Regions from separate parts of the Streptacidiphilus albus JL83 genome, predicted to be linked through region 2. Evidence: riboswitches for the same ligand, from Rfam matches in the RefSeq annotation. Region 2 holds a riboswitch; the other holds the start of a gene.
The links. A riboswitch is a leader RNA that binds a small molecule or an ion and turns the genes downstream of it on or off. The one in region 2 is predicted to bind cobalamin.
Positions count from the first base shown of each region.

Region 1: linked by a shared signal. The riboswitch ahead of cobI (precorrin-2 C(20)-methyltransferase) and the one ahead of BS75_RS14955 (ribonucleoside-diphosphate reductase subunit alpha) in region 2 are both predicted to bind cobalamin.

Region 1 is NZ_JQML01000001.1:6,759,136-6,764,101, forward strand. Features, by position in the region: gene BS75_RS29735 (bifunctional cobalt-precorrin-7 (C(5))-methyltransferase/cobalt-precorrin-6B (C(15))-methyltransferase) at 1-1,131, opposite strand, end outside; gene cobM (precorrin-4 C(11)-methyltransferase) at 1,128-1,973, opposite strand; gene cobI (precorrin-2 C(20)-methyltransferase) at 1,970-2,725, opposite strand; cobalamin riboswitch at 2,756-2,892, opposite strand; gene BS75_RS29750 (carboxylate--amine ligase) at 2,986-4,329, opposite strand; gene BS75_RS29755 (FAD-dependent oxidoreductase) at 4,568-4,966, shown strand, end outside.
Region 2 is NZ_JQML01000001.1:3,482,679-3,487,644, forward strand. Features, by position in the region: gene BS75_RS14940 (tyrosine-protein phosphatase) at 1-767, shown strand, start outside; gene BS75_RS14945 (hypothetical protein) at 751-1,425, opposite strand; gene BS75_RS14950 (GNAT family N-acetyltransferase) at 1,783-2,280, shown strand; cobalamin riboswitch at 2,341-2,510, shown strand; gene BS75_RS14955 (ribonucleoside-diphosphate reductase subunit alpha) at 2,648-4,966, shown strand, end outside.

The sequences.
Region 1 (4,966 bases), 3.3 Mb from region 2:
GCAGGCGGTGACGACGGCCGGCAGGTCGGCCCCGCCGCCGCCGATGAAGACCGCGTCCGGCGCGGGCAGGCCGTCGAGCGCCCCGGGTGCGCTTCCGTGCACCACTCCGACGTCGACGCCGTGCGCCCGCGCGTTGGCGCGGATCCGGCGCACCCCGTCCTCGGTGCGCTCCACCGCCACCACCGCTGCGCCCAGCCGGGCGCACTCGATCGCGACCGAGCCGCTGCCCGCCCCCACGTCCCAAACCAGGGTGCCCAGCCGGGGCCCGAGCCTGGCCAGTGCCAGGGCCCGCACCTCGGCCTTGGTGACCATCGAGTCCCGGTGCTCGAACGCCTCCTCGGACAGTGCCCAGCCGTCCGGGCCCTCGGTCGGCCCGGCCAGCGCGCGCATCGGGCCGACCGCACCGTCCGCACCGCCCGCACCGTCCGCGACGGCGAGGCAGAGCACCACCTGGACGCCGGGCCAGTCCCGGGCCGCCGCCTGGGCCGGCGTCAGCTCCTCGACCCGCTCGGTCGCGGTGCCCAGGTCGGTGGCCACCACCAGCCGCCGCTCGATCCCGGGCACGGCGAGCAGCGCCGCGCCGATCTCGGCCGGTCCGGCGCCGGGCGCGGTCAGCACGGCGGTCTTGCGCTGCGAGCGGCAGGCGTTGAAGGCGGTGCGCGGGTCGCGGCCGTGGGCGCTGACCACCACGGCGTCGTCCCAGGGCAGGCCGATCCGGGCGAAGGCCTCGGCGACGCTGCTGGTACCGGGCCTGACGTCGAGCGCGTCCGGCCCGAAGCGCTCGGCCAGGGCGCGGACGATGCCGAAGAACCCCGGGTCGCCGGAGGCCAGCACCAGCACCCGGGCGGTCGTTGCCGACGCCCCGTCGCTGGGTGCGGGTGCGGGTGCGGGTGCGGGTGCGGGGGCGGACGCGGGGGCGAGCGCGGCGACGGCGTCCAGCGCGGGCGCGAGCGGGCCGAGGACCAGCGCGCGGTCGGCGGGCACGCCGGCCGCGTCCAGGTTCCGGCGTCCGCCGAGCACCAGGTCGGCGTCGGCGACCAGCTCCGGGCGTCCGGGGAGCGGCCCTGAGCCCAGGACCGTGATCCACCGCTGCGGTACGCCGCTCACCGGGCGCAGCGCGGGGCCGGTCATGGCTTGGCGGCCCGCAGGGCGCGCCGCGCCTCGGGATCCGCGCGCCGGAAGCCGTGGAAGTGGCCGGGGTGGTAGAGGTGCGAGCGGGTGCCGGTGGCGGCCAGCGCGGGGCCGACCAGGAACAGCGTGTGCTTCCACAGCTTGTGCTCCTTCACCTGCGCCTCCAGCGTCTCCAGGGTGCCGGTCAGCACCAGTTCGTCGGGCCAGGTCGCCTGGTAGGCGATGACCACCGGGGTCTCCGGCGGGTAGCCGCCCTCGGTCAGCTCCTCCACCAGCTGCTTGGCCCGCGCCGCCGAGAGGAAGATGGCCATGGTGGTGCCGTGCCGGGCGAAGTCGCGGACCTCCTCGCCGGGCGGCATCGGCGTCTTGCCGCCGCCGAGCCGGGTCAGGATCACGCTCTGGGCGACCTCGGGAATGGTCAGCTCGCGCTGGGCGATGGCGGCCACGGCCGCGAAGGAGGAGACGCCGGGGACGATCTCGGTCTCCAGGCCGAGCTCGCGGCAGCGGTCCAACTGCTCCTGCACCGCGCCCCAGAGCGAGGGGTCGCCGGAGTGGATCCGGGCCACCTTCCGGCCCTCGGCGGCGGCACGGGCGTAGACCGCGAGCACGTCCTCCATCGGGATCAGCGAGGAGTCGAGGATCTCGGCGTCCGGCCGGGCGTGCTCCAGCACCTCCTCCTGGACCAGGCTGGCGGCCCAGATGACGGTGTCGGCCTCGGCGATGGCACGGGCGGCGCGGAAGGTCAGCAGGTCGGCCGCGCCGGGGCCGGCGCCGACGAAGGTGATCCTGCCGACCGGTTCGGACTCGGCCGTCGGATCGGCCTCAGGGGTCGCGCTGCTCACAGCTTGCCTCCGCGGGTGGTTCGGGTCGCCGGTGCGATCAGCGTGGACAGGTAGGGGAGCGGACCGTCGAGGGGGTGTCCCGCCGGTCGGATCTGTTCGTCGGGCAGGCCGAGCGAGGCCCCCCAGACCGCGTCCCGGTCGCGCCCGGTGTCCGCCAGGGCCGCCTTCACCTCGGCCGCCAGCCGGCCGAACTTGTAGGCGACGACGGTGCCGGGACCGGCCAGGGCGTCCCGGAGGACGGCCGACCCGGCGGTGACCGGGACCAGGGTCAGCGGCTCGGTGCCCTCGGCCAGGACGGTGCCGCTGCGCGCGGCGAGGTCCTGCATGGCGGTGATCCCGGGCACGGTCTCCACCGCCAGCCCGGGGATCAGCGCGGTCAGGGTCTGCGCCAGATAGGTGAAGGTGGAGTAGACGTTGGGGTCGCCGATGGTGGCGAAGGCCACCAGCCCGTGGGTCCGCAGCAGTTCCGCGACCCGGGCCCCGGCGGCGTCCCAGGCGGCCTCGCGGCGGGCCCGGTCCTGACGCTCGTTCAGGGCGAAGACGATCCGTTCGACCTTGGCGGCGGCGGCGTGGTGCAGCACGGTGGCCTCGGCCCGGCCGGTCTCGCCGCTGTCCATCACCGGGACCACGACCACGTCGGCCTCGGTCAGCAGGCGGACGGCCTTGACGGTCACCAGCTCCGGATCACCCGGTCCCATGCCGATGCCGACCAGTCGGGCGGCCGGGGCAGGCGGGGGTGCGACTGGGCGCATGGTGGCAGTCCTCACTCGGGGTCCGCGCCCCGGATCGTGGTGACGGCGGCCAGAGTTCCTGGCTCGCGGACGGTCCGCCCGGTGGAGCGGCCGCCCGGTGACAGTGGCGGGACCGCGCCGGATTCGCACCGGACTTCCTCATCATTGCCGCCGTATCAGGCCCCGGAATCCCACCACGCTGCGCATCGGGGAGTCAACCGCGCGCTGTGTGTCCTCTCCCACGTCAGCTGCCCTGCGCCCCCGCTCGCCCGCTCATCCGTTCAACTGTGCGCGGGCGGCAGCAGCGAGCGCAGCGCGGACCCGAGCCGGTGCGAGGCCGGACCGGCCGAGCGCAGCGCGGCCGACACCGCCGGCAGCGGGTCGTCGGCCGCCGCCCAGGCCAGCTCGCGCAGCCGGCCGCGCGGGCGCACCGGCGGGGCCGAGGCGCCCTCCGGCAGTTGCGCGGAGCGGTGGCCCCGGCCGAAGGCGACCCGGGCCGGCGCGTCCAGGATCTCGACGGTGAAGCTGCGGCCTTCCAACTGGTCGCCCTTGGGCACGGCCCGGCCGGTGAGGTCCAGGTGCAGGGCGCGGACCAGGTCGATCCCCGGGCCGGTCTCGAACAGCCGGAACTGCGCCCCCACCCGGGGGTTGAAGTCCAGCAGCTTGTAGCGGCCGTCCCGGCGGTCGTAGCGCCAGTCCAGGTCGCAGATGCCGTGAAAGCCGACGGCCCGGCAGAAGCGGGCGCTCTCCTCGGCGAGCTCCGGGTTGGCGGTGGTGTAGGCGTGGGCGGTGACGCCGCCGCGCGGCGGCCAGGAACGGACCTTGACGCCGGTGAACACCACGTCCTGATTGACCGCGGCCCCGTCGGCCCCGCTCTCCTCGGCCCCGCCTGCGGACCCGCCGCCGGCGCAGTAGAGGTGGGCGATCCAGTCCTCGGCGTGCTCCATCGGCAGGTACTCCTGCAGCAGCACCCGGGGCATGGCGGCGGGCCAGCCTGCGGCCAGCCGGGTCAGCGCGGCCCGGTCGGCCAGCAGGGTGGTCGAACCGACCGCGGGATCGCTGAGCCGGGCGTAGGGGTCCGCGTTCTTGGCGACGATCGGGAAGACCAGCTCCTCGGCGGCGGCCGCGAGCTCCGCCGGGGTGCGCGGCAGCACCGAGCGCGGGGTGGCCACCCCGTGCTCCAGGCAGAGCCGGTGCAGCGACTGCTTCCCGGCCAGCGCCCGGGGCAGTTCGGCCGGGACGGCCGGGATCACCAGGTACGGGGCCAGCTCCGCGGCGTTCTCGGCGAGCAGCACGGCGGCCTCGTCGTCCGTGGGCAGGGCGATGCAGCGGCGGCCCTCGCGGGCCGCCACCTGCCGGGCGATCCGGGTCAGCCCGGCCAGCAGCTGTTCGGCCGGCTCGGTCCCGACGGTGGGCCAGACGAAGCGGCCGCGGAGGTAGCGGGAGAGCGCGGCCGGGGTGGCCCGGTCCTCGGTGATCGCGTAGACCGGGACGCCGGCCCGGCCCAGGCTGCGGATGGCGCCCACCCCGCCGTGGTGCAGCGGGTAGCGGCCGATCTTGACGACGAGCACCGGCACCCGTCTGTCGAGTCCGATGTCGAGCCCTCGGTCCCGTCCGTTGTCCAAGGCAGCCCCCCTGCTTGGTCCCGCTCCCCGATCGGTGGATCCATGATGCCCGGGGCACGGCCTGCGTCGACGCGCTTTCGCCAAGTCCCGTGCCGGGCCCCGGTCCAGGCCCCGGCGCCGCCGATCGCAAATCCGATCGAACCCATGACAGGGGAGCCGTTCCGTAGCAGCATGGACCCACCGATCAGGGAGCGGGACCAGGGCGAGACGGAACGTCATCAAGCTGGGGAGCTGAGCGATGAACGGTAGTGCACCTGTCGTGATCGTGGGGGCGGGACCGTACGGCCTCTCCGTGGCCGCGCACCTGGCCCGCGGCGCCGCACCGGTCCGGATCTTCGGCGGTGTGATGGACAGTTGGCGGACCAGGATGCCGACCGGCATGTACCTGAAGTCGACGCCCGACGCCTCCAGCATCTCGGCCCCCGGGGCCGGCAGCACCCTGGCCGACTTCTGCCGGGCGGAGGGCCGGGCCCCGCTGGACGAGCTGCACCCGATCCCGGTGGCGGACTTCGTCCGCTACGGCGAGTGGTTCCAGCGGCGGCTGGCGCCGCAGGCGGAGCCGGTGCCGGTGGCCAGGGTGGCCCGACTGCCGGAGGGCTTCCGGGTCACCCTGGAGGACGGCGAGTCCTTCGAGGCG
Region 2 (4,966 bases):
CGCTCGGCGAGCTTCGGCCCGAGGGCGCGGCCCGGCTCGCCGAGCTCGGCCTGAGCACCGTCGTCGACCTGCGCGGAGGGCCCGAGGTCGCCTGCTGGCCGGACCTCCGGCACGGCCTGGAGTACACCCTGGTCTCCCTGCCGACACTGCCGCCGCTGCCGGACGCCTCCGCCAACCCCGACTCGGCCAACCCCGACTCGGCCGACCCCGGCTCGGCCGTGAACGCCGCCGCCTCCACCGCCGACACCGCCGACACCGCCGACACCGCCGACACCGCCGACACCGCCGACACCGCCGGGAGGATCGCCGCCGCCCGGACGGCCGCCGCCGCCGACGGCGTCCACTTCGACGGCCTCGACTCGATGTACGTCTTCATGGCCGACGTGGCCGGTCCCCCGATCGTCGCCTGCCTCCGCCGGCTGCTGGAGCCCGGGGCGCTGCCCGCGCTGGTCCACTGCGCCGTCGGCAAGGACCGGACCGGGATCACCGTCGCCGTGCTGCTCGACGTCCTCGGGGTCGACCGGCGCACCATCGACGCCGACTACGTGCTCTCCAACACCGGCCTCGGGCTGCTCGGCGAGCCCGTCCACTACCTGGACGAGTTCGGCGTGGACCGGATCTCCCGGCCGGTCCACCCGGTCCTGCTGGAGCTGTTCCTGGACCGGGTGACCGCCCGCCACGGCAGCACCGCCGGGTTCCTCCGGGCGCACGGGCTGACCGGGGCCGAGCTGGAGCAGGTCCGGCGGCTGTTCACCCGCCCGGCCTGAGCCCCCGTCCGGGCCCGGGTCCCCGTCGCCGGACGCCGCGGCCGGTCCCGAGCAGCAGCGCGGCGCCGACGCCGAGCAGGGCCAGCGCGGTCAGCGCGGCCGGGCCGACCCCGGCCGAGCCGGTGTCGGCCAGCTGCGGCCGCCACCGGTCCGCCCGGTCGGCCGACGGCCGCGCCGCCCACTGCGCCGTCCACTCTGCCGTCCACTGCGTCTCCGGCTGCGCCGGACGGACGTGCCGCCGCACCCGGCGGGCCCGCTCCACCCGGAACAGGTAGGGCTCGGAGACGCCCACCGGCAGCGGCACCGACTGGCCGCCCAGCCGGACCGGCACGAAGCCCACGGCCATGGTCAGCCACTGACCATCGGGAGCCGACCGGCCGAAGCGCAGCCGCAGCGGGACGGCGGTGCGGCTCCCGGCCGCCAGGCCGGTCCCGGCGGCCGGCCCGACCTTCCCGGCCAGCACCCCCGCCTCGTCGAGCAGCCCCACCGGGTTCCAGCGCCCGGCCGCCCTCCGCCACTGCAGCTGGACGTCGCCCCGGTGCAGGGTGCGGGAGCGCGCCCCGAAGACCACCACCGCGGCGACCCGTCGGCAGGGCACGGCCAGCCGGTTGCCGACGGTCAGCGAGAAACGCGACCAGCGGCCGCCGGCCGGGTACACCCGGTGCAGCCCCCGCAGCCGCAGTGCCAGCGCCTGCCGCTTCCCCTGGACCAGTTCGAGCCCGCAGCCCGGCGCGGACCGGGCGGGCTGCCGCCGTGCCGCCGTGGAGCCGTCCGCCGCCGCCCTGGGCGCCGCCCTGGCCGTCCCCGGGCCGGGGTCGCCGCCGCGGCCCGGTCGGGCGCACCGACGGCCAGCAGCGGCCCGGCCAGGGCCGCGGCCAGGCCCAGCCCCATCGTCTGCCGCATCCTCTTCTTGGTCACGCTCCGAATCTGACACGCCACCAGCGGTCACGCCCGGCGGGCGCCCCCGCCGCACCCGCCGTCCGGGTGTCCGCCCGGCGTCGGGCAGACTTCCAGGATGAACATCATCATCCGCCCCGCTCTCGACTCGGAGCTCGACGCCGCAGGCCATCTCACCGCCGAGTCATTCATCGCCGACGGGCACACCGCGCGCGACGGCGACTACGCACAGCGACTGCGCGACGGGCGCGACCGCTCGGTGCAGGCCGAACTGCTGGTCGCGGTGGACCCCGCGAGCGGCGCCCTGCTCGGGTCGGTGACCTTCGCCCCGCCCGGCTCGCCCTACGCGGACCTGGCCCAGGAGCAGGAGGGCGAGTTCCGGATGCTGGCCGTCTCCGCCGAGGCCCGCGGCCGGGGCGCGGGCGAGGCGCTGGTCCGCGGCTGCATCGACCGGGCCCGCGAGCTCGGCCTGCCGCGGCTGGTGATGTCCACCCAGAACGCCATGGTCCACGCCCACCGGATATACGACCGGCTGGGCTTCGTCCGCACCCCCGAACGCGACTGGTCCCCGGTCCCCGGAGTGCAACTGATGACCTATTCGCTCGACCTCCGGTAGCACGACCGGGGTCGACGGAGCGGAATTGCCGGTTCCAGTCGTCGGGTGAATCTCCTCACGTCCGACACAACATCTGGTGGTGCTTCTGAGAAGCGCCACCAGATGTATGCTCACTCTCGCTGTCGACGCAGGGGAACCCGGTGCGAATCCGGGACTGCCCCGCAGCGGTGAGCGGCCGGTGCTTCTGCCTGGCCGCAAGTCCGATGACCTGCCGACAGCCGTGAACTTCCGGGCCTCGCGGGTGGGCCGAGGATGTGCTGCGCGCTGCCTTCATGCGTGCCTGCGCGCCTCGATCCCGCCCGTCGCGACCCACCGCCGACCGGCCGCCGACGAGGAGCGAAAAGTGATCGACACAGCCACCGCCACCCTGCCCCAGCAGGCAGGTGGACCCGGTGCCCCCGGAACCGCCGACGGCCCCGGGGCCGCCCTGCTGCGTACCCTCACCGAGCGCTCCGTCGACCTGACCGAGGTCGACCCCGGCCGGGTCGCCGCCGCCGCCCTGCGCGGGCGCAGCGGCTCCGCCGACTACGCAGAGTTGCGAGGGCTGGCCACCGAGGCCGCCGCCGCGCTGATCGCCGAGGACCCGCAGTACTCGCGGCTCGCCGCCCGGCTGCTGGCCGAGGAGATCCGCGAGGAGGCGAGCGGCCAGGGCGCCACCTGCTTCGCCGCCTCGGTCACCGTCGGCCACCGGGAGGGCCTGATCGGCGACGCGACCGCCGAGTTCGTCACCGCCCACGCCGACGCCCTGGACGCGGTGATCGACTTCACCGCCGACGACCGCTTCGAGTACTTCGGCCTGCGCACGGTCTACTCCCGCTACCTGCTGCGCCACCCGATCACCCGTCAGGTGATCGAGACCCCGCAGCACTTCCTGCTCCGCGTGGCCTGCGGCCTGCAGATCGGCGGCGACACCGGGTCCGTGGCCGAGGTGGCGGAGCTCTACCGGCTGATGAGCCGGCTGGAGTACCTGCCCTCCTCGCCGACCCTGTTCAACTCCGGCACCCGGCACCCGCAGATGTCCTCCTGCTACCTGCTGGACTCGCCGCTGGACGAGCTGGACTCGATCTACAGCCGCTACGCCCAGATCGCCCGGCTGAGCAAGCACGCCGGCGGCATCGGCCTCTCCTACAGCCGGATCCGCTCCCGCGGCAGCCTGATCCGGGGGACCAACGGCCAGTCCAACGGCATCGTGCCGTTCCTGCGGACGCTGGACTCCTCGGTCGCGGCGGTCAACCAGGGCGGCCGGCGCAAGGGCGCGGCCTGCGTCTACCTGGAGACCTGGCACGCGGACATCGAGGAGTTCCTGGAGCTCCGCGACAGCACCGGCGAGGAGGCCCGGCGCACCCACAACCTGAACCTGGCGCACTGGGTCCCGGACGAGTTCATGCGCCGGGTCGAGACCGACGGCGACTGGTCGCTGTTCTCCCCCGGCGACGTCCCGGAGCTGGTGGACCTGTGGGGCGCCGAGTTCGACGCCGGCTACGCCAAGGCCGAGGCGGCCGGCCTGGCCGTGCGCAGCATCCCGGCGCGCACCCTGTACGCCCGGATGATGCGCACCCTGGCGCAGACCGGCAACGGCTGGATGACCTTCAAGGACGCCTCCAACCGCGCCGCCAACCAGACCGCGCTGCCCGGCCGCACCGTCCACTCCTCCAACCTCTGCACCGAGATCCTGGAGGTCACGGACGACTCCGAGACCGCCGTCTGCAACCTCGGCTCGGTCAACCTGGCCGCCCACCTGCTGCCGGACGGCGAGGTCGACTGGGAGCGGCTGGACACCACCGTCCGCACCGCGGTGACCTTCCTGGACCGGGTGGTGGACATCAACTTCTACCCGACCCCCGAGGCCGGCGCCTCCAACTCCCGCTGGCGGCCGGTCGGCCTGGGCGTGATGGGCCTCCAGGACGTCTTCTTCCGGCGCCGGCTGGCCTTCGACTCGGCCGAGGCCAAGGCGCTGTCCACCCGGATCTCCGAGCGGATCATGCTGGCCGCCTACGAGACCAGCTGCGACCTGGCCGAGCGGCTCGGTCGGCACGAGGCCTACGCGGAGACCCGCGCCGCCCGCGGCGAGCTCCACATCGACCACTTCGAGACCGCCCCCACCTGGGCCGACCGCTGGGACGCGCTGCGCGCCCGGATCGCGGTGACCGGGCTGCGCAACTCGCTGCTGCTGGCCATCGCCCCGACCGCGACCATCGCCTCGATCGCCGGCGTCTACGAGTGCATCGAGCCGCAGGTCTCCAACCTGTTCAAGCGGGAGACCCTCAGCGGCGAGTTCCTGCAGGTCAACCCGTACCTGGTGGCGGACCTCAAGGCGCGCGGGCTGTGGACCGCCGCCGCCCGCGAGTCGCTGCGCGAGGCCAACGGCTCGGCGCTGGAGATCCCGGGCCTGCCGGAGGAGCTGGCCTCGCTCTACCGCACCGCCTGGGAGCTGCCGCAGCGCGCGCTGATCGACCTGGCCGCCGCCCGGATGCCCTACCTGGACCAGAGCCAGTCGCTGAACCTGTTCCTGGCCTCGCCCACCATCGGCAAGCTCAGCTCGATGTACGCGTACGCCTGGAAGGTCGGTCTGAAGACCACGTACTACCTGCGGTCGCGTCCGGCCACCCGGATCGCCCGCGCCGCCGCGGCGGCCCCGGTCGCCGCCGCCGCACCCCTTCCGATCGCCGAGGACGAGGCTGTCATC